2 linked regions of the Paraglaciecola psychrophila 170 genome follow. The protein of the gene in region 2 interacts with the protein of the main gene of each other region in a pairwise test. Links are inferred from orthologs where the notes say so. Each region holds a gene or a part of one and is shown on either strand. Other genes may lie near its edges. The genes, in order: lolA and C427_RS12945.

The links.
Region 1: the proteins of C427_RS12945 (region 2) and lolA interact in binary tests that used the Escherichia coli proteins (3 or more experiments, as listed by UniProt). The link is inferred for Paraglaciecola psychrophila 170 from one-to-one orthologs.

The regions. Positions count from the first base shown.
Region 1 is NC_020514.1:2,389,171-2,399,416, reverse strand. What follows is about bases 43-3,019. They hold lolA (outer membrane lipoprotein chaperone LolA), read right to left. Parts: upstream 1,861-3,019; coding sequence 1,225-1,860; downstream 43-1,224. Other genes in these bases: C427_RS10485 (DNA translocase FtsK), read right to left, coding at 1,882-3,019; C427_RS10495 (replication-associated recombination protein A), read right to left, coding at 43-1,228. Outside these bases: more of C427_RS10495, read right to left, coding at 1-42; more of C427_RS10485, read right to left, coding at 3,020-4,293; leucine-responsive transcriptional regulator Lrp, read right to left, coding at 4,432-4,917; ald (alanine dehydrogenase), read left to right, coding at 5,041-6,174; pyrF (orotidine-5'-phosphate decarboxylase), read right to left, coding at 6,262-7,002; lipopolysaccharide assembly protein LapB, read right to left, coding at 7,004-8,173; C427_RS10460 (LapA family protein), read right to left, coding at 8,183-8,446; ihfB (integration host factor subunit beta), read right to left, coding at 8,620-8,910; rpsA (30S ribosomal protein S1), read right to left, coding at 9,027-10,246. UniProt on the Escherichia coli protein: Participates in the translocation of lipoproteins from the inner membrane to the outer membrane.
Region 2 is NC_020514.1:2,952,980-2,970,184, reverse strand. What follows is about bases 7,457-10,305. They hold C427_RS12945 (lipoprotein-releasing ABC transporter permease subunit), read left to right. Parts: upstream 7,457-8,199; coding sequence 8,200-9,411; downstream 9,412-10,305. Other genes in these bases: C427_RS12935 (MmcQ/YjbR family DNA-binding protein), read left to right, coding at 10,143-10,305; C427_RS12940 (phosphoribosyltransferase), read left to right, coding at 9,512-10,075; C427_RS12950 (PilZ domain-containing protein), read right to left, coding at 7,476-8,069. Outside these bases: C427_RS12965 (TonB-dependent receptor plug domain-containing protein), read left to right, coding at 1-2,147; C427_RS12960 (CsiV family protein), read right to left, coding at 2,294-3,958; mfd (transcription-repair coupling factor), read right to left, coding at 3,958-7,452; more of C427_RS12935, read left to right, coding at 10,306-10,529; C427_RS12930 (hypothetical protein), read right to left, coding at 10,598-11,278; C427_RS12925 (ATP-binding cassette domain-containing protein), read right to left, coding at 11,486-13,114; C427_RS12920 (hypothetical protein), read left to right, coding at 13,500-13,946; C427_RS12915 (Y-family DNA polymerase), read right to left, coding at 14,179-15,450; C427_RS12910 (S24 family peptidase), read right to left, coding at 15,438-15,851; C427_RS12905 (high-potential iron-sulfur protein), read left to right, coding at 16,269-16,562; C427_RS12900 (peptidase U32 family protein), read right to left, coding at 16,713-17,205. UniProt on the Escherichia coli protein: Part of an ATP-dependent transport system LolCDE responsible for the release of lipoproteins targeted to the outer membrane from the inner membrane.

The sequences.
Region 1 (10,246 bases), 560 kb from region 2 along the record:
AATAGTTTTCTCCAGCTGCGTAAGCATGAACTTCATTATGGGCATAACGGTATTCTTTTCCATAACCTAAGTCTTTCATCAGGCTAGTCGGAGCATTTCTTAAATGTTCTGGCACCGCAGAATCAGGTGTATCTTTGGCGTGTTGTACAGCGGCATTAAACGCCAGATAAACCGCATTACTTTTTGCTGCACTCGCACAATAGAGGGTTGCTTGCGCAATCGCCCTTTCACCTTCTGCAGGTCCAACACGCTGAAATATATCCCATGCGTTGAGGCATATTTGCATCGCCCTAGGATCAGCGTTACCAATGTCTTCTGTGGAAATTGCCAATAGACGACGAGCAACATAAAGTGGGTCGCATCCGGCTACTAACATACGTGCGTACCAATACAATGCAGCATCAGGTGCGGAGCCACGTACCGACTTATGAAAAGCAGATATTAAATCGTAAAACTGATCACCATTTTTATCATATTGTGCAACTTTTTCGCCTACTGCGAGTTTTACCATGTCTACGCTGATTATTTTGTCTATAGAGTCTGTTGGTAAAAAGTCAGCGCTGAGCTCTAAGTAATTTAACAAACGTCTTGCGTCACCTGCAGCCATATCAATCAACATTGACTTTGCATAGTCATCTAAAGTAATACCGGTAAGTCCTAAACCACGCTCTTTATCGGTTAACGCTTGAGTAATGACGTCACTGAGATCTTCAACGCTCAAGCCTTTAAGGACATATACCCTAGCTCTGGATAACAAAGCATTGTTGAGTTCGAAAGAAGGGTTTTCAGTGGTCGCACCAATAAACGTCACTGTGCCGTCTTCGATGTAAGGTAAAAAAGCATCTTGCTGACTTTTATTAAAACGGTGTACTTCGTCTACAAACAAAATGGTCCGCTGGCGATGATGACTCGCATAATGTTTAGCGTTGTCTATGGCTTGACGAATATCTTTAACCCCGCTACTGACAGCTGATAATCGTTCAATATGGGCTTGGCAATGGTTGGCAACCAACTCAGCTAACGTGGTTTTACCTGTGCCTGGTGGGCCCCACAAGATCATCGAATGACATTGACCACGCAATAGTGCGGCTCTTAGAGGCTTATCTGGACCAATAATATGTTGCTGACCAAAATATTGGTCAATCACTTGAGGACGCATACGAGCCGCTAGCGGTGCGAACTGAGCAACCGAGTCGTTATTCTCTACAAAGTCAAATTCTGCGGTCATAGTGAGCGCTGATCGTCCAACTCATAACCATCAGGCATGACAAAGATAAAAGTATCAGTAGGTAATGAATGATTTTGTTTTATTTCGGAGAACAACAGCAAACTCTTTTGTTGCTGTCCATCTTGGCTTTCAAGCTCGACTAAGGTGTCACCTTTAAATACCAAACGTAATGATTCGATACCGCCTTTAAGCTCACGTGGCGTAATAATAAATTGGCTAGCTGATTGACTCACCTCAAACTCTTGCCATTGACTGCTATCAGGGTTAGTTAATAAAATCAGCGGATTATTTTCAAGTGCAGAGTCAGCAGCGTAAACCACAACTTGTTCTAAAAAGGGGTCAATATTCCAAATGTTTTCACCATCAGCCAATAGCACACTTTCGTTAGGTTCAAACAACTCCCAATATAACTTGTTAGGTTGTTGGAGCACGATCCGCCCAGTGGCTTGCTGCAGCAATGTATTTTCAATATCGACCACAGTTTGCGTAAAATAGGCTTCATAGGTTGCAAGCTTAGCCAGCTTGATTTTTAGATGCTGTTTGGCATCCATATCCGTTGCTAAGGCAAAGGTACTGTTTAGTAAAACTACGCTAAATAAAATCAGCTTTTTGAGCCGGTATAATTTGTTCATTTATTATTACTTCTTGTAGGGTTAATCTCTAGGAGCAGCAGCAGCCAATACTTCACGATTGCCATTATGCCCAGGTGAAGTTACGACGCCGCTTTGTTCCATTTGTTCAACCAGTCTTGCTGCGCGATTGTAACCAATTCTGAATTTTCGCTGTACGCCAGATACCGATGCCCGTCTACTCTCTGTCACAAAGGCTACTGCTTCATCATAAAACACATCATATTCTTGATCGGCATCTTCTGACTGTTCACCTGGTAAAAGGATCTCTGTATTCGCATCACCGTTTAAAATCTCATCTATATATTGCGGTGCACCGCGCTTTTTCCAATCAGCGACCACAGCATGCACTTCATGATCATCCACAAATGCACCATGAATTCTAGTCGGCACACCTGTTCCTGGAGGTAAATACAACATATCCCCTGCCCCTAACAATGCCTCTGCCCCACCCTGATCGAGGATAGTCCGAGAATCAATTTTAGAGGATACCTGAAACGCAATACGGGTTGGAATGTTAGCTTTAATCAAACCGGTAATCACATCAACAGAAGGTCTTTGCGTTGCAAGCACTAGATGAATACCAGCAGCACGCGCTTTTTGGGCAATACGCGCAATTAACTCTTCGACTTTTTTACCTACAATCATCATCATGTCGGCAAATTCATCCACCACTACGACTATCGCAGGCAGTTTCGCTAAAAAAGGAGCCACTGTTTCCATGCTTTCTTCAGACTTCCATAATGGGTCGCGAATAGGCTCTCCCGCTTCAATCGCATTCAATACTTTGGTGTTATAGCCTTTTAGATTCCTGACCCCAAGGGAAGACATCAATTTGTAACGTCGTTCCATCTCACCCACACACCAACGCAGTGCATTGGCAGCTTCTTTCATGTCGGTGACAACTTCAGTTAACAAATGAGGAATACCTTCATAAACCGATAATTCCAACATTTTGGGATCAATCATGATCATCCGCACATCTTCAGGTGTAGATTTGTATAACAGGCTAAGGATCATAACGTTAACACCCACCGACTTACCAGAGCCGGTGGTACCCGCAACTAAAAGGTGAGGCATTTTCGCCAGATCTACCACCACAGGTTTACCCGAGATATCCGCGCCTAACACCATCGTCAGTGGTGACTCAGAAGCTTGAAACACATCGGCGCTTATTACTTCGCTTAAACGCACCATGTCGCGTTTTTTATTTGGCAGTTCTAAACCAATAACAGATTTACCAGGAATAACTTCAACCACACGCACCGAAATAGCGGACATAGAGCGAGCCAAATCTTTTGATAAAGTCGTAATTTTACTGACCTTTACACCCGGCGCTAAATCCATTTCAAAGCGTGTGATAACAGGACCAGGATATACTCCTACCACTCTGGCTTCGATATTAAAATCAGCTAGTTTGGCTTCGAGCAAACGCGACACAATTTCTAATTCTTCTGGTGTAATGGGGTTTTTAATTTTATCTGCGCGTTCTAACAAATCGAAAGACGGCATTGGTCCTTGTTCTTTAGCAGCACCTAAATCGGATACAGGTTCTGGTTCTGGTTCTGATTCGGCCTCTGTCATGACCGGCTCTACTTTCGGAGAATTCCTCGAAAGACTAATCTTCCTTTTTAACTCACTGATGGAAACAGGGCTTTTCTTTACAGGCGGGGGTTCATCTAAAATACTTTGCGGCACAACAGGCTCAACTGAATATACCTCGTCGTTTTGTGGATCATAGCTACTATTTTTGGTCTCACTGCCCCAAAAGTTATCATCAACATTAGCTATAGTAGCCGGCTCAGGCTCTGCTTTTTTAAAGGGTAAAAGCAGATGAGAAGATCCTTTGAATTTAGCGGGGGTGTGATAAATGTAACGACTAATGTAAATTGTCCACTCGCCAATTTTGTCAACAATCACAACCCATGAAATACCACTTAAAAGTGTAAAACCGGTGCAAAAAAAACATAATAATAAAAGTGTCGTACCTACCAAACTAAAATAGGGGATTAATGACGAACTCAACACGTCACCGACCATACCGCCAGAAGTATAGTTATGGATGTCTTCTACATTCAGACTTAACAAACCAGTCGCACCTAATACTAGTAAAATTACGCCTATCAGTCGAAGTCCAATGGTCAGATAATCTATCTCTAATAACGTTTTAGTTTGTTGAAATAAAAACCACCCCAAAAACGCGCAACAAAAAGGCAAGCTATACGCGAAGGATCCCAGAATAAAAAACAAAATATCTGCAAACCAAGCCCCTATTGGCCCTACCCAGTTATGTACGTTACTTTGCAATCCAGCTTGACTCCAACCTGGATCCGCAGGATGAAAAGAAGCCATAGCTAATAATAGAAAAAACGCGAAGACACAGCTGATAATCATGCCTACCTCCATAATTCTTTGAATGCCTGTGAGTCTCGCCATAGTGTCTATTATCGTTATATGTAACTAGGATTCTAGGTCCTATTAAAATTCATGTGTATAAGATAACAGTGCAGTCCTAAAAATCCTAGTTTGCTGGTACTTACCGCTCGCAAATCAATCAATACTGGGTAAGAAATGTTATCTCAGGCTTATTTTGACTTGAGTCGACTCCTTTATCTCCTCCATGACCACATAAGTTCGAGACTCACTCACTCCCGGTAAACGTAATAAGGTATCACCAAGTAACTTTCGATAACTGGACATATCCGCAACTCTGGCCTTAAGCAAAAAATCGAAATTACCTGAAACTAAATGACATTCTTGAATATCTTCATGTTTACGCACCGCAGTAGAAAATTCTTCAAATATGTCTACAGATGTTTTTGTTAAGGTAATTTCTACAAAAACTAACATGGCTGCGCCTAGCAATGAAGGATCAACTCGAGCATGATAACCTGTAATATAACCTTGGGTCTCTAACCTCTTAACCCTTTCTAAACATGGGCTAGCGCTCAAACCTATTTTATTAGCAAGCTCCGAATTAGTGATTTTTCCATTTTTTTGCAACTCAATAAGAATATTTCTATCGATCCTATCAATATGTTTAGGGGTTTTTATTAACATAGAATATTTTGCTAAATAGTTATTTTACAGAATAATATGCTTTTGAATGTCAGAATACAAAACAACTTACTTCTAATATTAATTTATAATTTGCTCCTAAAATATTTGTAATTGGAATGAGTCATGTTGATCGGTGTACCAAAAGAAATTAAGAATCATGAATATAGAGTGGGCTTGACCCCTGCTGCAGTCAAAGAGTTTGTGCAGCACTCACATCAAGTATGGGTTGAAACCCAAGCTGGCCATTCTATTGGTTTTACCGATGAACACTATATAGAAGCAGGTGCAGAGATAATTGATAGTGCAGCAAAAATCTTCGCCAAAGCCGATATGATAGTGAAGGTAAAAGAGCCCCAGGCAAATGAATGTAAGATGTTACGTCCGGGTCAGACCTTATATACCTATCTGCACTTGGCGCCAGATCCCATACAAACTCAATTATTAGTCGAATCAGGCGCAACCTGTATTGCTTATGAAACCGTTACTGATAATAGAAATACCCTGCCGCTTTTAGCGCCTATGAGTGAAGTAGCAGGAAGAATGTCAGTACAAGCCGGAGCACATTATTTAGAGAAAGCTCAAGGCGGAAGCGGTACCCTATTGGGTGGTGTGCCTGGTGTGGCTCCAGGTAAGGTAGTGGTCATAGGTGGTGGAGTTGTGGGTTTAAACGCAGCCAAAATGGCAATGGGCATAGGTGCGGATGTGACTATTTTAGACAGGTCACTGAATCGTTTGCGTGAACTAGATGATATTTTTGAAGGCAGACTCGCAACAGTTTTTTCAACCGCAGAAAGCATCGAATATTACACTTCCAGAGCAGACCTAGTAATTGGCGCAGTATTAGTGCCGGGTGCTGCAGCACCTAAACTGCTAAATCGTGAACATATCAAAAAGATGAAACCAGGATCGGTCGTAGTAGATGTTGCTATTGATCAAGGTGGATGTTTTGAAACATCAAGAGCCACCACACACCAAGATCCCGTTTATATCATAGATGACGTTGTTCATTATTGTGTCGCTAATATGCCAGGTGGTGTCGCTCGGACATCAACTATGGCACTCAATAACGCCACGCTACCTTTTGGTCTAGCCTTAGCGAATAAAGGCCCTAAACAGGCCATGTTAGATGACCCTCATTTATTAAACGGTCTTAATGTGCATCAAGGTAAAGTCACTTACAAAGCAGTTGTTGACGCTTTAGGTAAAGAACTAAATCTTGAGTATATGGATGCTAAAACAGCGTTAGAAACTCTTTAATACGATTAAGGCTCTTTAACAGGTTGAGGACTCTTAATTCGTTGAAGACTCTTAATTCGTTGAAGACTCTTAAACAGGTTGAAGACTCTATAAAATTATTGAGTTATTGATCTCAATTATGGTGTTAATTGGGTCGGCTGATTGGGTAATCGGTCGGCCTATCACTAAATAGTCAGAGCCGGCTTGCATCGCTTCTTTGGGTGTCATCACTCGTATTTGGTCGCCTTTGGCTGAACCTTCTGGGCGGATACCTGGGGTGACTAATTTAAAATCCTTAGCAGTGCTTGGTTTAAGAAAGTGGGATTTAAGTAACTTAGACTCTTGCGCCGAGCACACTACCCCATCTAAATCACAGTCATACGTCAATTGAGCCAATTTCAATACTTGTTGCTCAGGTGTTGAATTAATACCAATAGCGCTTAATTGCTGTTGATCCATGCTAGTCAAGACTGTAACAGCAATCAAAAGTGGCTTGTTAACAGCATACTTATCTAAGCTTTCTCTGGCATAATCCATCATTTTAGGACCTCCAGAGGCGTGTACATTGACCATCCAAACACCTAAGTCTGCAGCTGCTTGGCAAGCTTTAGCGACGGTATTAGGAATATCATGAAATTTTAAGTCTAGAAAAACATCATAGTTTTTATTTACAAGGCTGGTCACAAAACTAGGCCCGAAATGAGTAAACATCTCTTTGCCCACTTTTAGTCTGCACAGTTTTGGGTCGAGTTTGTCAATAAAAGCTTCAGCATTGCTTATTTGATCAAAATCAAGAGCCACTACAATTTTCGGATCTGATTTAATATTTGTCACGGTCTTGTTTTTCAAATTACTCTCCGTCTAAACCTTTAATAGGTTTAACCACACCCCATTTTTTACATGAAGGGCAAAGCCAGTGAATTTTACTTCCAGCAAAACCACAGCCATGACATTTGTATTTAGGGCGTTGTTGTATTTGTTCTTCTACTAATTCTTTTAGCAACACTAAACTATTAGTCGATTGCTCGTGATCTTGTAAATTAATGTACAATCCCATTAGGGTTTTGAAACCTTTCATAGTGGGATGTTTTTTCAGTTGTTCTAACAATACTTGTGCTGCATTTTCTACTTCGCCGTCTTTTGCCATAAGTTTGACTTTAGCCAAGTAGGCAGTAGCGCATTGTTGCCAGTATTCGTCTAATACTTTGTTCAGTTTTGTATGATCATTCAGTTGCTCGGCACACACCTCAATTAAAGGAACGGCCTCACTTAACCAATTTACATCACGACTAGGAATTTGACTTAAACAATCGATAGCTTCATCGTATTTTTGTTGTTGCATGGCAATTTCACCTAGCAACAGCCACGGACGTACCGATTTTTCGTCCGCAGCCACTGCCTTCATAAGATTCGCTTCTGCTTCTATTAGGTTGTTGTTCTTTATCTCAATACTTGCCTGCTCACAGTAAAAGTGTGCCACTCGAGTACAGAGTTCATCACTGTCACCACCCGCTCCAATCATTTGTTCAGCTAATTCAATGGCTCTTGACCACTCTTTGGTGGTTTGATAAATATTGAACAATTGAATTTGTGCATTAATAAAGTGTTTTTGGCTATTCAACAACTGCAAAAACGCGTTTTCTGCACGCTCTAAAAAACCAGCCAGAATGTAATCCCGACCCAATTCATATAAAGCAGATTCTCGTTGCAAAGCTGAAATTTGTTCTTTACTGACCAGATTTTGATGAACTCTAATAGCTCGGTCAAGCTCGCCGCGGTGCCTGAAAAATTTGCCCATTGCGATATGGGTTTCAACCGTATCGCTGTCCAAATCAATCATTTTTATTAAAGTATCAACTGCTTTATCTGGCTCATCAGAAAGTAAAAAATTTAAGCCTCGATAATAATGTTTGGCTAATATACTTGAGTGTCTTTGTTGCGCTTGACGGGCGCTGTTACGCCCCATCACCCAGCCATATCCAGCAGCAACTGGTAATAACAAAAAGAGGAGTTCTAACATTATGTAACGTTAGTGGGCTGTGAGTAGTTTTTTATTTTTGCGTTCTAAACTGCTGATACGCCACTTTAAACGCAGAATATAACCAATAAATATCAAAACTGAGAATAAAACGCCTAAAGAAAACGTCACAGCTAATAATACTGACATACGTATTTCTGTCTCAGCTAATATATAATTTATTGGTACTAGGTGACTGTTCTGTGAGCCAACAAACCCAGCAACAATAAGCATTAATAATACAAAGAGTAGTAACAATAATCCTTTAACTTTCATTTCGCCCCCTTTGGCTTGTCAAATCTAAAATGATAATGGTTGCTAGCGAGTCTTTGGTTACAACTTTGGTTACTCAATGTGTGTCTACATGATGAAGTGATATAACATTCTGGTAACTCTAACAAAAACGGCACCCTAATTGGAGTGCCGTTCTTAAAAATATTATTAAAAAATCAACTAACTAAACTCTCGTTGACTCTTTCTCGTAATTCTTTACCTGGTTTAAAATGTGGGACGTACTTACCGTCTAATTTCACAGTTTCACCAGTTTTAGGATTACGACCAACTCGTGGTGCACGATAATGCAAAGAAAAACTACCAAAACCTCTGATTTCTATACGCTCACCTTTTTGTAAAGTTTGCGCCATCTGTTCTAGCATTTCTTTTATCGATGACTCCACATCCTTGGAAGGAACCTGACGCATCTTATCGGCCAGTCTTTCTATAAGTTCTGACTTGGTCATTAATTAAACTCTCCGTCAATTAAAAAACTGTTATTACCGATAATAAACGTGTTGAGTTATTTGTCAAAACTATTCAAGTTTCAAAAAATAACTAACACGTTTGTGTATTACGTCAATTAGTCGCTTTTAGCAGCTTTAAATGCATCAGCGAAAGCGTTAGTGAAACCAACATCTTCTTGTTGATTCACTTTATCTAGCGCGTCTTTCTCATCTGCATGATCTTTCGCTTTAACAGATAAATTAACGATGCGATTCTTACGATCAACGCCCATAAACTTGGCTTCAATCTCAGTATCAACACTGACTACTGTAGTTGCATCTTCAACACGGTCACGAGCTAAGTCAGCTACACGGATATAACCTTCAACTTCATCACCAAGCTTAACTGTTACGCCTTTAGCGTCAACTGCCGTAACCATTCCAGTTACGATAGTGCCTTTCTTAGTATCAGTGATGTACTGATTGAAAGGGTCTTCTTCGATTTGTTTAACACCAAGAGAGATACGTTCACGCTCTGGGTCAACTTGAAGAACAACAGCAGATATTTCATCGCCTTTCTTATAGTCGCTAACAGCTTCTTCGCCAGTTTTGTTCCAAGAAATATCAGACAAGTGAACTAGACCATCTATGCCGCCATCAAGGCCAATGAAGATACCGAAATCAGTGATAGATTTGATTTTACCACTAACTTTGTCGCCTTTACTTTGTGCTTTAGCGAACTCTTCCCAAGGATTAGGTATACATTGTTTAAGGCCAAGAGAAATACGACGACGCTCTTCGTCAATTTCAAGTACCATAACTTCACATACGTCGCCAAGGTTGACCACTTTAGATGGGTGGATGTTCTTATTTGTCCAATCCATTTCTGAAACGTGAACCAAACCTTCAACACCGTCTTCGATCTCTACAAAACAACCGTAGTCAGTTAAGTTAGTTACAGCACCGCTTAATTTAGCGCCTTCAGGGTAACGGTTAGCAATTTCTTGCCAAGGATCGTTGCCCATCTGTTTCATACCAAGAGAAACACGAGATTTCTCTTTATCGAATTTCAATACTTTAACGTTGATTTCGTCACCAACATTAACGATTTCACTTGGGTGCTTAACACGTTTCCAAGCCATATCTGTGATGTGCAAAAGACCATCTACGCCACCTAAGTCAACAAACGCACCGTAATCGGTAAGGTTCTTAACGATACCTTTAACTTCATGACCTTCTTCAAGGTTAGCAAGAAGCGTATCACGTTCTGCACTGCTTTCTGCTTCGATAACAGCACGACGAGAAACAACAACGTTATTGCGTTTTGCATCTAGTTTGATAACTTTAAATTCTAACT
Region 2 (17,205 bases):
GAGCTGCAGCGCAATATGGTTCAGATGCTATCGCTGGGGTAATAAACTTTCAGTTGAAAGACAACAGTGAAGGTGGTTCATTATCAGTCGATATGGGGCAATATTATGAAGGTGATGGAGAGCAATTCACTGTTACCGGTAACATTGGTTTTGCACTTGGCGATAAAGGTTTCTTTAGTCTGTCAGGAGAAATATCTGATACCAGCTCAACAAATCGCGGAGAACAATACTGTGAAAGTTGGGCATGTGTAGATGTGAATAGTGCCGATTTCTTAACCGGTCTGGATACCTCATTATCTGGTTATTCTGAGGAAGCATTTATCGCTGGTTTAGCTGATGCTAATTTAGGTGGTGAAGATGTAGTACAACCTTGGGGACAACCCAATAATTCAGCTACTCGGTTGTTCTTCAACTCAGGCTATGAATTTAGCGATACCATGAAGTTATATGCATTTGGTAACTATTCTGCCAGTGAAGGTGATGGTAGTTTTTATTATCGTTACCCAGGTAACGGTACCATTGAAGATATTCGCTTAGAAAACGGTTCACTATATTCACCTCTTGAAAAATTCCCGGGTGGTTTTACGCCTAGATTTACTGGTGAAATTACTGATTTCTCATTAGTCAGTGGCTTGGAAGGTGAGTTTGCCAACGAAATGAAGTATGACTTCAGTGCGCGTTATGGGTCAAATAAAATTGAATACACATTGGAAAATACTATTAACCCTTCTATGGGTCCCGATTCTCCAACTAAATTTCACCCTGGTGACTTGATTAACGAAGAATTGCAATTGTCAGCTGACTTTACTCAGTTTTTTGATATGGGATTTTCTACCGAAGTTGTACTAGCCTTTGGTTTAACTTATATGGAAGAAAGTTATGAGCTAGTGGAAGGTGACCCAGATTCTTATAATGTCGGCGCGTATTCAAGTCCTGATCCTCATGGTTTTTGTAATGATGATGGTTCAGCTAGCACTGACGGTTTAGCAGTGATTTCAGTAGGTTCTACTTTAGATTGTACTGATTCTGATGATGCCGTATATACCGCAGTAGGTGTAGGCTCTAACGGCTTCCCTGGATACTCTGACATATATTCAGAGACTTACGACCGTGATATGGCAGGAATATATGTAGATCTAAGTACCGATGTTACTGATGCGTTATTCCTGCAAGGCGCCTTACGATATGAAGATTACTCTGATTTTGGTTCTGAATTAGTAGGTAAAGTCGCCTTCAAATACAGTTTAACTGATGATGTTAATTTACGTGGCTCTGTAGGAACAGGCTTTAGAGCGCCTACACCAGGACAACAAGGTACTACAAACGTTTCTACTCGATTGCCAGATGGCCTTCCAGTGGCTACCGGTCTTTTCCCTGCATTAAGCTCTGTTGGTCAGGCTCTTGGTGCAGATGCATTAAAACCTGAAACATCTTTGAACTATAGTTTAGGTATGGCGGGTAGTTTTGATGCATTAAGCCTTACTGTCGACTTTTATCGCATTGAGCTAGAAGACCGTTTTTATGCGGTATCTACAATTGATGTATCAACGGATCCAGATTCTGGTGATGCCTATGATAAATATTTGGCATTGGTTGCGGCAGATGTTGACGGGGCAAATACTATTGGTGGCGTAAATTACTTCCAAAATGCTTTTGATACTGTCACTAATGGTATGGATATTGTTGCTACTTATACTATGGATGACACCGTTTTAACTGGGTCATTAAACTATAACTCAACTGAAATTGATTCAGATGCATCTTTGTACCTGAACAGTGAAGATGAGTATGATTTAGAAAATGCACTTCCTAAATGGCGTGGCGTATTATCTGCTAAGCATAGTTTTGATATGTTAAGTGTACTGATACGTGCTAATTTTTACGGCACATATGAAAATGCTATTAACTCTTCTGCAACGGTCGTACAGGAGTATGATGCAGGTGTGATGTTCGATTTAGAATTGAATTATCAAATTAATGATGGTTTATCTCTAGCAGCAGGTGCTCGAAATATCTTTGATACTTACCCCGAAAAGGATGGTGTTAACGGTTCAAGTGACGATTGTTGTGGGGCCGTATACTGGTCAGGCAATAACGTTGATTGGCAAGGTGGTTACTACTACGCACGTTTGAACTATATCTTTTAATATTTAAACTGTTGTTAAATTCAAAAGCCGTCATATATGACGGCTTTTTTGTGCTCGGTCATTAATATAATACTGCTTTGTCAAAGCTGGGGCTTATGAAAGTCGTTTATCATTAGCACCAGGTTTACTAGGGCGCTAAATAAAAATCAATGATGTGATTCAGAGTTATTTATGTCGGTTTCTTGTTCAGTTTCTGGCCAACGATAACGATTAATGCGTACTATCATACCAAATAATGGATGGTCAAAATAATGGACTTGTTTGCTGATCACACGCCTCAGCTGATTAAAATTAACACTCCGTAAAAAATTCGGTTGTTGCGAGATCGTTTGTAAAGAGCCCGGTTGCAGCAACGGGTTGACTGCTATTGCATCTTGGCCAGAGTAATTAGTCGATAAACCTGGTACTCGCAAAGCTTTCTTTAGATCGAATATTGGTTGTCTAAAATCCAAATTACTATCGATGTGCAAATAGGGTATGCGCCCAACGTTACGCAGGTAGACGGTTATACCACCGTCTAATCTCCATAGTTCTTTGAGAATTGCAGTATTTTCCATAGGTGTTTGCTGCGTATTTTGGGTGTCGTCTTGTTCAATATTGATGGGCGATTCATCTGCCAACGCAGCAGCAATTCTTGCAAATAAGTCTTCAGTTACTGCTTCTGCTCCTATGCCATTAATATGTTTTATGAGCGCTTGTTGTTGTTCTGGAGTTAACCCGACTAGTTCTTGGTCAGGTAGGTAATACTCGTCTGTAGGTTGATTCAAACTATCAAACAAACTATCTGTATCGTCAACTACAGGTATACCATTGGCATCAAATTGCTCTGCAAAGTTTTCACCTGCAAACAATCTAAATGTGTGTGCATCTTCTCGTCCAAATTTAACTTCTTGACGCCAATTTACATGTAGGATTGGTGTGATATCTCGCTGCTTTTTAATTTTCTCATACAACTCATTCATATACATGGTTGCTGTGGGTAACAAAAAGGCACCGCGTTTTGTTTGCCATTCAGTTCCGTCTATGATGTCGGGAACGCGCTTTATTAGATCACTATGCTGACCGCTAGTACTGTCACTTTGTAATGCTATAATCGAATCAAAAGATGGATCAATTTGTTCGGCATAGGCACACAGTAAATTACTAGGAAGTTGCCATTCGACGAATTTCACCTCAATAGGGGGGCGAGCTAAATTTGTCTCTGGAGTTTGAGCTGTGTTGGCTTGATGATCTTCGTCATTATTAAGGTTTTGTTCTGAGTTATAAAAACTAACATTTCCGGCGTCAGCGGTCTTAGCTGAAGGTTTACTGTTATCGGTATTTGCAAATATATCTGTAGAAGCGACTTGATATTGAAAGTTTTCATCAGCGTCAACGGCTAAGATTTGGCTTTTTTGTTTTTGTTCTTCATCTTTCTGCGCAAAAGATGACGCATTGGTTTTGAGCACTGGCATGGCAAAGGCAAAATCTTGTTCATATTGTGTTTTTACTGCTAGTTGCTTTGAAGCCCGGCAATACGGCAAACCAGCCCGTAAATAGCTTAAATCAGGTTTCAAATAAGGCGTAAGTAAATCCAGAATGTCGCTAGATGGTTTTTCAAGCCGTGATTGTTTGAATTTTTCAGAGATATTGACCGTCTCTAAATTGCGTTCAAATAAAATCACTTCTACATCAAACCACCACTCATTTTCAACAGCATTCGCAGATTGAGTTAAAACGCTGGCAGTAAGCAGAATTGCAATGGCACCTCTTGAAGAAAAAGCACCCATGATTATTTGTTTTAGAGTATGAACAGTCATTTTATCTGTCATTAAGCAGCCCGTAATTGTTGGCTAAACTCGGTTAGCATATTATTGAACAGTTCAAGTCTATCTTTGGCGGATTCAGTAGGCACGTTAAATTTAAGTTTTTGCGGCCCATCTAATTTGTAAATTCTAGGTTGCGACTGAATTAGCTTGATAATAAAGCTTGGGTCAATCTGGGTTTTCTGTGAGAACTCTACAAATCCACCTTTATTAGTACCTTCTATTTTAGAAATACCAATTAGTTTGGCTTTTAATTTAAGCATAGCCATATCTAACAGGTTTTTAGCACTTTGAGGTAATAAACCAAATCTGTCTATCAGTTCTATTTGTAATTCATTGACGGCTCTTTCATCTTTGCAACTAGCCAACTTTTTATACAAAGATAAACGCATATTCACATCAGGAATATAATCATCCGGGAACAGAGCCGGCAAACGTAAATCAATATCCGTTTGTTCAGCCAGAGCGGCTTCCAAAGAGGGCTCTTTGCCTTCTTTAAGTGCTTCAACTGCTTGGTCCAGCATATCCATATATAAGGTAAAACCAATACTGGAAATCTGCCCTGATTGTCCATCGCCTAATAATTCCCCCGCGCCACGAATTTCTAAATCATGAGTGGCAAGGGCAAAACCTGCGCCTAATTCTTCTAGCGATGAAATAGCATCTAGGCGTTTCGCAGCATCTTTACTTAATCGCCTTGGATGCGGTGTAAGCAAATAGGCATAGGCCTGATGATGCGAGCGACCAACACGACCACGCAATTGATGTAATTGGGCCAGGCCAAGGTGATCAGCCCGGTCCATTACTATTGTATTAGCTGATGGCACATCGATACCTGTTTCAATAATAGTGGTACACAACAACACATTAAAACGTTGGTGATAAAAATCGGCCATGACTTTTTCGAGTTCACGCTCACGCATTTGGCCATGGCCAATAGCGATTCGTGCTTCGGGGACTATTTCTGCAATTTCTTGTGCTGTGCTCTCGATGGTATCTACTTCGTTATGCAAGAAATAAACCTGACCACCACGCAAGATTTCACGCATGATAGCTTCGCGAATTAACCCTTTGTTACGTTGCTGTACAAAGGTTTTGATTGGCAGACGTTTAGCCGGAGGGGTGGCGATAATAGACAAGTCGCGCATCCCACTTAACGCCATATTCAGGGTTCTTGGGATCGGGGTAGCGGTTAACGTTAGAATGTCTACATCTGAACGCAGCGCTTTGAATTTTTCTTTCTGGCGCACCCCAAACCTGTGTTCTTCGTCGATGATGACCAAACCTAAGTCACTAAATTTAAGGCTGTCTTGTAACAACGTATGTGTGCCCACTACTATATCAACTTTACCTTCACCGATAGCCTTAATGGTTTCTTTCGCATCTTTGGCACTTACAAATCGAGACAATACTTCAATTCTGAAAGGGCAATTCACAAACCGATCTTTAAAATTTTCAAAATGTTGACTGGCAAGTAACGTGGTAGGGACCAATATCGCAACTTGTTTACCCTGATTGGCAGCAATAAAAGCTGCGCGCATTGCGACTTCAGTTTTACCAAAACCAACATCACCACAAACTAATCTGTCCATGGCATTGGCCGAGCCCATATCTTGGATCACGGCATTAATGGCTTTTTGCTGATCTATGGTTTCTTCAAAGGGGAAGCTGTCACTGAACGATTGATATTCGTCCCACGCAATTTTGAACGCATAACCAGGTTTGGCAGCTCGTCTAGCGTACACATCTAATAATTGAGCGGCTACATCACGGACTTTTTCCGCAGCTTTTTTCTTGGCTTTAGACCAGGTGTCGGTGCCTAAATGATGCAGAGGTGCATGGTCAATATCACCGCCGCTATAACGGCTAATTAAGTGCAGAGATGCAACAGGTACATATAACTTTGATTGTTTGGCATATTCGATGGTTAGGTATTCTGTGGTAATACCGCCTGCATCTAGGGTTTGCAAACCTAAATAACGACCTACTCCGTGTTCAAAATGCACCACTGGCTGGCCTACCTGCATTTCTGCCAAGTTTCGAATTATGGCATGTTCATCGGTGCCTTGGCGTTTGTCACGCTTGCGACGATGGCTGATTTTATGCCCGAGTAATTCTGTCTCGGTGATAAACGCAATCGCGCATTTTGGTTCATTTAATAAAAAACTAAACTCGGCAGCACCTACAGAAATACCAACAGGTTCGGCGCTTTTAATAAAGTCATCAAAACTTTCAAAAACCTTGGGTTTAATTTCTGCTTTTACGAGTATCTCTAAAAGACCTTCACGGCGCCCGGCAGATTCAGCGCTAAACAACACTTTAACTTTTTGTTTTTGCCACAGGTCTACTTGTTGTTTAAGTGATGTCCAGGGTACCTTATTTTGTGGTTTTAGAGCGACGTCACCCACCGGCGAAGTGGCAAAGTTAACACTACCATTTTTCTCATCTGCGGCTTGGTTTTGAATTTGAACCCTTGGCCATTCTTTTAAGGCACCAAATAGCTCTTCATAACGCATAAAAATATCAGAAGGAGGCAATAAGGGCCTAGCGAGGTTATAGCGCAGTTGTTCGTATCTGTGGTTGACATCTTTCCAATGATTTTCATGTGCGGTTTGTAAATCACCATGCATTATTACGGTGGTGTCTTGATTCAGGTAGTCAAATAACGTAGCTGTTTCTTCAAAAAACAACGGCAAATAATATTCTATACCACCTGGCATTAGGCCTTTACCTACTTGGTAATAAATAGATTCTTTGCTGTTATTTGCATCAAACTTGCCGAGATACTGCTGCCTAAACAACAAACTGGCTTCTTTATCAGTGGGAAACTCTCTGGCAGGTAACAGTTTTATTTCATCAACCTTATCACCGGAGCGCTGAGTTTCCGGATCAAAATGCCGAATGGTATCCACTTCATCATCAAATAAATCTATGCGATAAGGGTGCTGACTGCCCATAGGAAATAAATCGATGATACTGCCACGTATAGAAAACTCGCTGTGACCCATCACTTGGTTAACATGTAAATAGCCGGCGCGCTCTAATCCTGAGCGAAAACTATTAATCTCTAACTTTTGATTTATCTTCAATATCAGCAAATATCTACTAATATAATCTACCGGTGCCATTCGCATCATTAGGGTATTGATGGGTACAATAAACACTCTACGTTCGTTTTGTGTGAGTTGGTAGAGGGTTTCTAGACGCTGTGAAACAATATCTTGATGAGGTGAAAAGTTGTCATAGGGCAGGGTTTCCCAATCAGGAAATAGTTGCACATCGACAGATTGATCCTGCAAAAAATAATCCAGCTCTTTTTCAAGCTTAATAGCACTGGGTGTATCTGCGGTAACCAATAATATTGGGCCAGTCGCCAGCTTCGTGGCATTGGCCAAGACAAGAGCCGTGCTGCTGCCTTGGAGATTACCCCAATGGCGAATATCATTTTTGGTTTTAAGGGTGTTGTTTGGTAAAGGCGGTGAAAAAATACTCTGAGTCATTGATCGCTTTCGTTTTAGTTCTTTTAGGTTTTTTCTTGGTTCTTGCGTTTACGTAAATTTGCCGTTTGTAAATGTAAACTGGCTGTGACTAACAAGTCTTGATCTTCTTCACGTATACGAGTAAAAATCAAGGACACATGGTACGTGTCATCGACAGGCTTACAAGCAATAACTTCAGCAAAACAAAAAATGGCTGAGGCCTCTTCTCTTAGAAATAGCTTGAGTTCAATGGTACCGCCTATTGATAATTCGTTTTCACAACTAAGAACTATGCCGCCGCCGCCAAATTGTATCGAATCATAAGTATGTTTATGATTTGCATGTTGTTGCAAAATCAGAGACATCATTAAATCAATTTTTCGCGATTGATGATTCAGAAATTCTGCTAGCTCAATGGCGTGTTCACCTAAACGCCGAAGTGGTCGCAAGGCTTTTGTGTCGATGGCAGAAAGTTCGCTAGCTATTTGAAACTCGTAAGGCATATGTTGATGTAAATCATCAATTTCGGGCAATACAAAATCGTCTGCTAATAAACGCATATTGACTGGAATATTGTGATTGATCATAAAAAACTCATCGAATTGTTGATGTTTTTGATAAAGCGTTAAGTTCTGCATATTCTCTCCCAGCTTTGCTTTGCTTGTTAGATTTACTTCAGGCACGTATTATTCAACATCATTCATCACTATACCAACAGTTAAACCTTTATTTTTTTAACTGTTTTGTTGTTATAAGAGTTTCTTTTTTATGTTTTACCCACTTTCAGCCTTTATTGGTTTACGTTACGCCAAAGCTACTAAAGGCAGTCATTTTATTGCATTTATAAATTTTTTCTCTGTTGCAGGCATCGCCCTTGGCTTGATGGCCTTGATCACCGTTTTATCTGTGATGAATGGTTTTGAAGGGGAACTTAAATTACGCAATTTAGGGATCACGCCTCATGTGTTGGTACAAAAAAAGATTGATACTGATATTACACCTAATATGTTCGAGCATATTGAAGGTGTGATTGCCAGCGCCCAACAGATCGATTCAGAAGGCATAGTGCAATCCTCTCAAGGGCTCAAAGGGGTCATGTTTCAAGGCATTCAACCCGATGTGATGCAGCGCTCCTCAATTATTGCTGAAAATATGTTATCCGGCCGGCTGACCGATTTAGTTAAAGGTGAATATGGAATTATCATTGGCCGCGCTCTGTCTATTAAATTAAATTTACGGATGGGCGAACCAGCCCGTCTGATCGCGTCTGAAAACAGTTACTTCGGTCCCTTTGGGCGTATCTACAGCCAGAGAGTGTTCCGCGTCGTAGGCATATTTGATATGGGCTCTGCCTTGGACGATAAAGCCGTGTTAATGCACATTGATGATGCCGCTAGGTTATTAAGAGGTAAAAAATCGAAATTAGCCCAAACACGTTTGTTTTTAGCTGATGCCTTTAATTATAAAAGTGTGGTGCAGGCATTAGAAGCCCAAGGCTATAGCTCAACCAACTGGCGTGACCAGCAGGGCGTGTTATTCGACGCAGTGAAGATGGAAAAGAATATGATGTCGCTGATGTTGTTGCTAATTATCTCGGTCGCAGCTTTTAACATAGTATCGGCTCTGGTCATGGTGGTGACCGAGAAACAAGGTGATATCGCTATACTCTTAACGCAGGGCATGACCCGCAATAATATTATGGGTATTTTTCTGTTTAATGGTATTTACAACGGTATAAAAGGCACTGCGATTGGTGTGGTGACGGGTGTATTATTGGTGACTCAAATCAATAATGTGATCAAGTTATTTAATTTACCCATATTTTTGAGCCCCGGGGGGCAGGGTGTTCCCACCGATTTACAATGGCAACAAGTGGTATTTCTTATTGTCACGTCACTTATTTTATGTTTTCTGGCTAGCCTTTATCCAGCGTATCGCGCCGTAAGAGTTAATCCGGCGGATGCTTTAAAATATGAATAAGTCGAGCTTCGGTATACAATAGTAGGCTATAAGTTTTATCTTGCTGCACCTTGGGTGCAGCCGCGTTGTCAACTGCGCTCTAAATTTTAAGGTTCATGTAATGGAAAAAACGTTTATCACTGCACAACAGCTACTTGAAGATTCATTTCGAGTAGCCGCTCAAGTTTATGAAAGTGGCTTTCGCCCACATTTTATAATCGGTATTTGGCGTGGCGGTGCACCCATTGGTATCGCAGTGCAAGAGTATTTTGATTTTAAGAAAGTTGAAACTGATCATATAGCCGTGCGTACTTCTTCATATTATGGAATTGGTCAACAATCTAAAACCATCAAAGTGCACGGTTTACATTACTTGATTGAAAACGCCAATGCCGAAGACAGCCTATTAATTGTTGATGACGTATTTGATTCAGGCCGCAGTGTTGAAGCTTTGATGAAACAAATTAAAAATTTATCTCGGGCAAATATGCCAAAAGATGTGCGTATAGCTTGTCCGTATTATAAACCTCAAAATAACAAAACTGACATCGTGCCTGATTATTATGTGCACGAAAGTGACGAATGGTTAGTCTTTCCCCATGAAATATCTGGACTCACACCAGATGAAATTATTAAAGGCAAAACAGATTTAAAAAACGTAATGCATCTGTTGAAGCAAGATTAATTTCAGCAAACCTCAGTTTATAAGTTAGGGCGGGTGACTACCCTTTTTATTATTTAAGGAAAAGTAGATGGATCAAAAACAAGCCAGAGAATACCTATTAAACAAACCTTTTACAGTTGAAACATTTCCTTTTGGTGATGGCGTATCTGTGTTCAAAGTCAAACATAAAATGTTTGCGACTTTGGCCTTAGGCAAAGACAATGAGTCAGATGATACCGATAATGGTATTTGTTGGATGAACCTTAAATGTGATCCTCAAGAAGCCATTATGCTGCGAGACATCTTCCCATCCGTTATTCCCGGTTATCATATGAGTAAAGTACATTGGAATACAGTCAAGCTAGATGGCTCAGTCCCTGAAGGGGAAATACAGCGGATGATGGATAACTCTTTCAATTTGGTAGTAAGTAATATGATTACAAAAGACCAAGAATCGATTTTGCTACATCTTTAATACATAATATTTAGCAAAACTAAACTTGTTAGTATTCGGTTTATAATCTTAGGCAAAGTTAATTACTGTTAAGGATTGACGACTCGTTCTTTCCAGTCATCTTGGATATCGTAAAGACATCTTTGCTGCGGTTTAGATTTTAGGTCCAAATAGTCGACGGTGTATGGAATAAAAACCAAAACACAAAAATTGTTACTAATATCGTTGTCATGGTCAGCAACATTGCTTTGCGTAATGTTGCGATTAACCTCATTGTTGACTTGGTTACCTAGTCTATCTTCTGGAATAGGCAGTATTGAATCTTCATCAAATGGTGCTTTAGGGCTGCTTGAGTAAAAAGGTTGTTTAGCGTTTATTGACAAGTTTGACCATTGTTGTTTTAAAAGACTATTCTTCCTCTGATTTCCTAAGACTGAACTTTCATAGCTCGGTTCTAACGAGTCAGATATCAATGCTACTTCTCCTGCTAAACGGTATTGTTCTCTAGAGTCAGAAAAATACCAACAAATTTCAAATCGCGACTGATTTTCACCTTGCCACTCTTCAATCTTATCGCTTCTTATGTCAGTCACAGACAACAGACTCTGGGTGTCTGGTAAGAACCCCCTAAATACCATGGTTCTGTTTTTAGGCGCTCCATTTGAGCACACACTTGCCACTTGATAATACTTTGATTGCACTTGACTGCGATTGACATGCAAACTCCTCGCTAATCGCTGACGCCATACTGGATATATTATTTCAGTCATAATACTTCTTAGTGAACATTAAAAATAAACGACAAAAACCATCCGTCGTTATTGTTGTTTAATTAGTAGATATACCGCATATTGGCATGTAAATCCGAATAGTTGCCATAAAATAAGCAATTTTCATGGCCTTATTCTATGACGCTTAGCAAGGATAAACATTATCCTTGACTGATACAACACAACTGAATTATGTAAACGCTGGCTTTAGTCAATAGTTAACGAATACGTATGGGTTATCCCACATTTTGAAACAAACTCTTGATCATGACTCACTAAAATGAAGCCACTGTTATAGCGGAGTAAAGCATCCGACAATATATGCTTACTTCTAATATCAAGATGATTGTCAGGCTCATCAAGTAGTAATAAGCTATTCTGGTGTTGACTAGCAATTAGCATCGCCAGTCGCATTTTCTCTCCTCCACTGAGTAACCCTGCCTTTTGAAATACTTTATCTTTTCTAAATCCGTTAGTTGCCAATAAAGTACGTAGTTCTGAGTGACTTAGATGTGAACAAAAGTAAGACAAATTTTCTAACATGTTATTTTGGCTCTGTATCAATGAACAATGCTGGTCTAACAAACAAATTTGGGTGTTTATGTGGGCTGAACCACTAACACTCAGTGTTTCTAATATATCTTTATACCCGATTTCTTGTCGCCTATCCTGGGCACCTGAAAGATTCTTTAATAGGTGTAAGAGTGTCGATTTCCCCGATCCATTGATACCATTCAAATAGCATTTTTCGCCTTGCTTAACTTCCATCGATATTGTGTTATTCGTGTGTGGCAGGGTGATCTCTTGCAGATTAATCAGTCTTTTCATTTTTTGTAGATTGGTCCTAAACCCAAATTGTATCGGTTTAAGTGTATTGTCAGTTTTCGCTGCTTGTATTTGTTGCTCGATATTCGTTATTTTGGATTGATGCTGTGTTATTTTTGCGCTTAATGATGACTCGGCTTTATGTTGTTTAGCACCCAGTAACACTTTAGGCATTCCTCCTTTTTTACCTTTATTCGCTCCTTGGCTAGCACGTTTTTGTGCTTTTTCTGTATCACGCTGCGCGCTGAGGATTGCTTTGTTTTGCAGTACCTGTAATTGATTCAGCTTTTTGGCTGTCGCTTTCTCGTGTTGCAAGTTCTGTAGTTCAAACGCATCATAATTTGATTCAACTAACTCTATACCCCCGGGGGTTAGTTTTGCTATATGTCGACAAAGGTTAAGTAACATGCGGTCATGGCTAATCAGCAAACACCTACCTGTGAAAGATAATAATTTCTCTGTTAACCACTGTTTGGTTTCACTATCTAAATGATTACTGGGTTCGTCGAGTATCAGTATGCCATCTTGCAACTCAGCCTTAAAAAAAAGGCTCCACAACATCACTTTTATTAATTCGCCACCACTTAATTCAGATAATTTTGAATATGCGGTTATGTGTTTGGATAGTTTTGCCAATTGTACTTTAAAGGTAGCAGCAAATAGCCAATCGTCACCGACTGTTTGATAGTCTTGTGGTGCAATACTGCCACCATCAATATTTTTAAGTGCATCAAGTTTAGATGCAGCCCCAAGATACTCTGCCACTGTTTCATTACGAGTAAAAGCAACGTGTGTATTTTGCCCTAGAAAGAAAAGTGGCCCGATAACTTCAACGGTTCCTGTGGTTGCCTTAACTTTTCCTCTAATAATGTCTGCCAGTAAGGATTTACCAACACCATTTTCACCTACAAGTGCGGTTAGTCCTTCGGGTAAATTGAAGTTGATGTGGCAAAACAGCATACCACCATTGCTATGCTGTAATGAAATATTGCTAAGTGTTAAGCGTGTCAAAATAAACGTCTCCTGATAATTCAGGGCGCTAAATTTAATCAGTATGGCATACCGAAAACGTAAGATGATTTTCGAGACAGACACCAATTGAAGAAGCCAATAACCCTGATAATTCAAATTAAATACTGAATTAATGTCAGACGTTATTTGTTCATTGGCTCAAAGTCTCTTAGTGGCGGTCATGTACTTTACAACACAAAAAGTGAGTTTGTAAGTGCTCAAACATTAACATGGCAATAAAATATTCATGATTTAATGTGTTATGGCTCTGTCGGCTTTCTTAATTTTTGCTCATTTATTAAACAGCTGCTAATGTAATATTGCTTTGTCTAAAAATGGCACTATTGGAGCGCTAAGCAAAGTAAAACGGAAGGGAGATTGTTCAGTGAAAACATTTATAACAAAACCTAGTGTGTTAATTTGTTTGTTAAGCTTGCTGTCTTTTAACACATTAGCTGCCGACGAGCGTGTGTTTAAAAATGGAGATTATTGGGAGGTATCCTCAATCACAGTTGTTGATGGTCAATGGTTAAATTATGCCAAACATCTATCGACCAAATGGCGTGATTCACAGGAGTTTGCTAAGTCTAAAGGCTGGATTAATGGCTACAAAGTCATTATCAACCAGTATCCTAGAGACGGGGAGCCAGACATGTATTTAATTACCATGTTTGAAACCATGGCCACCAAAGCGCAAGATGATGAGCGATACAAAGCCTATATGCAATGGTCTAAGAGCACTATTGCTAAATTAGAAGAAAGCAGTGGAGAACGTGTTGTTATGCGTCACTTAAGCGGTAATGCACTAATGCGTGAAGTCACTTTTAGATAAGTCATTGATGTTTTATGTATGCACATTCATTTTGTCATTTATCCAACTGTCAATCTTCACTCGCAGCGGGCTGTTGGCATATTTTTTTTAGTCGAACTTGCTTTCAATCAACATGGATACGATATAATTTCGCAACAGAGTGACTCAACTTTTGAGTTTATTTGTATCACTCAGAAGCTTAATAAATTGGTGTTTATTTCTTTATTTCTTTAATTCTTATGGGCTGTCGATATTATTTTTTGATGATATGACTACAATTTATCCTCACCATATCTAACCATGATGAGGTGTAATTAGGAGACTTCATCTCTCTGCGCATTTGCCACTTTCCTTGAATACCTTTTGCCGCTAATGATAAAGAGTCGGGACCAAAACGTTGATTAATGGTATCTAGTGCGGCCATAACCCGAGGATCACGGCCTTGTACTGAAAACATATCTCGCTGATACATTGCGTCATCTACCAACTCAATAGCGCCTACACCTGATTTATGGAATAACACACCGGGACGATATATTTGCTTTGCCGCTTCGCTAGCCGCAATGGCTAGGTCGCGGCTATCAGCGGTAGCATCAAAAAAACCATGATGTATGTTGCGCCGGTAAATCTGCCCATCTGAGAACGGACTGGAATGAGCAAATGCTACCATCATCTTTATTAAGCTACCTTGCTTACGGGCTTTTTTGGCGACTTTTTCACCATGCATCACTAAGCTTTGTTCTAATGATGCATAATCAGTGACTTTTTCACCAAATGCTCGAGTAGAGAATATTTGTTGTTTAGGGCTTCTTACTTCATCCCATGTTAAGCATGACTCACCTTGTAATTCCCTTACTGTGCGCTCGATATTTACAGAAAACTGCTGACGCATTAGTTTGGCGGGTTGTTGCGAAAGCTTCCACGCATTATCAATCGCCATAACCCTTAGCTTTTTACCTAAGCGCCCCCCGATCCCCCACACATCTTCAATAGCCATTCCTTGCAGCACCGTCATGATGTTTTGTTTATCAATAATGCTGACGCCACCTGTATTTTTGTTCTTCTTTGCGTAATGGTTAGCCGCTTTAGCTAATGTCGCAGTCGGCCCCATACCCACACAGACTGGTAGCCTGACCTCTTGCCATATTACCCGCCTTATTTCCTTTCCCAGATGCCACCAACTGTCTTTGGGTTGGGTTTGAAAACGAAGAAACGATTCATCAATTGAGTAAATATGTTGCTCGGGCGAGTATCGGCTGAGGATATCCATTATCGATGCAGACAAGTCTGAATATAATTCATAGTTAGAGCTGCGCACTATTACGCCAGATGCTGCAACTTGTTTGCTAATTTTGAAGTACGGTTGAAACTTTACATTACCTAGTTTGGCTTTAGCTAACTTACACATGGCCACTACACAGCCATCGTTGTTACTTAACACAATGACGCCAGTTCGCCGGGCAAGTGGATCGAAAATTTTCTCGCATGAGGCATACATGCTATTAACATCGACTAACGCAAACATCTTGCCAGCTTTGTTGATTGGCGGTGATTTCTAATCGAGCGAATAACAATGCCTTCTTCTAAGAATTCATCGCCATCGGTTAGTTGGTAGGCCTTGTAAATATCGAGCCCTGACAATAAGCACTGCTTTTTACGGTCATAGAGCTTACACATGAATACACCATTTAACGTAGCCACTATGATATCCATATTGGCTTGCCTGGCTGCCCGGTCAACAATTAATACATCGCCATCAAATATGCCGTGGCCTGTCATGCTATCTCCTACAGCAAGCCCTACAAACGTGGCAGTGGGGTGATCAATGAGTATTTCATCAAGAGACATGGGTAGAGTCTGGTACTCTGACGCGGGTGACTCGAAACCGGTTATGCCAGCCTGAGCCTTGATCGGTATAATATTCATTACGTCTCAATACTGTATGGGTGTACAGTATTATAGCGCGAACTATATACTAGATAGCAAGAACATTCATCGATAGTTACTGATATAGTGGATCTGTAACTATCAATGAATGTTGCTTATTTAAATATTGCAATTTTTACAAGTATCCCCGAAAATAGACTTACAAATTTTGGCATCAAAACAGCCGGACAAATGGCAACACACTACAGGTAAATTGTCCCCAATATTTTAAGAACCAAAACAATTACATATTTTACACACTTTTAATGGATCTAATTTCTTTGTACATAAGTATAAAGAGTTGAATTTAAAAAATGTTAGCCCTAAAAACTCGCCCTAAAAGCGGGTTTTTTGCATTTTAGGGGTAACGTAAAAGAGAATCATTACTATTTTCGTCTACCAATTAGGATATCAATTATGAACAACGTTAACCGCCGTGACTTTTTAAAAATATCAGGTTCATCTATTATCGGATTGACCCTAGGTGGGGTGGCATTACGCGCTAACGCACAAGAGCAAGTGGCGCTTGATGATCCAACTGCCATTGCCCTTAAGTATGTGCATGAATCAAAGATTGAAGGCGCACATTGCTCAAATTGCCAATATATTCAAGGTGAGGACGGTAAAGAGTGGCGCCCATGCGGAATTTTCCCTGGTAAAGTAGTGAACGCTAAAGGTTGGTGTTCAGCTTGGATGAAGAAAGCGGGATAAATTACTTGAGTAGATTAACACCGTTAATTTAAGCATTTCATAAACAATAAGGCTGCTTAAAAATCAGCCTTATTGTTATTTACACAAAAGACATTTTTACGAAAAACAATAGCGTGCAGCAGTCTCAGCAATGATGCGTCTTCGCCTTATTCACAAACCAGTATGGTATTGACTGACTGTTGACTCTATTACCATCGAGTTTAAGGTCATTTCTACCTTTGCATCACCCGCCAATAATTGTTCGAACTGGCTAATCAATGCGACTTTGTCAGGTGAGGCTTTATCACCGGCTCCAATATTGGTTAAATCAATTAAAAAACCGTCAAATAAATCAGCCAAGTCATTGATGACCTGCATATTTAAAAACTGATCTTGATTATAAATACTTGGGTAACCTGCCTTTTGTTTATCAATCGCAAACGACACACCTTTAAGGTTGGTAATGCTGGTTGATTTATCACACGACAGCATACAACCATTATCTATTCTTGGTTTATCACAACCCACACTTTGTTGGAAGAAACACTGTCTGCTGGTCATTAACAAGATGGGATGATAGATACTGTAAAACAATTTAAAGTTTGCAGGCCGTGCAATGTTTTTCATTTGTTGTTGATTAAGCTCGTTAGAAATAAACGCGCCG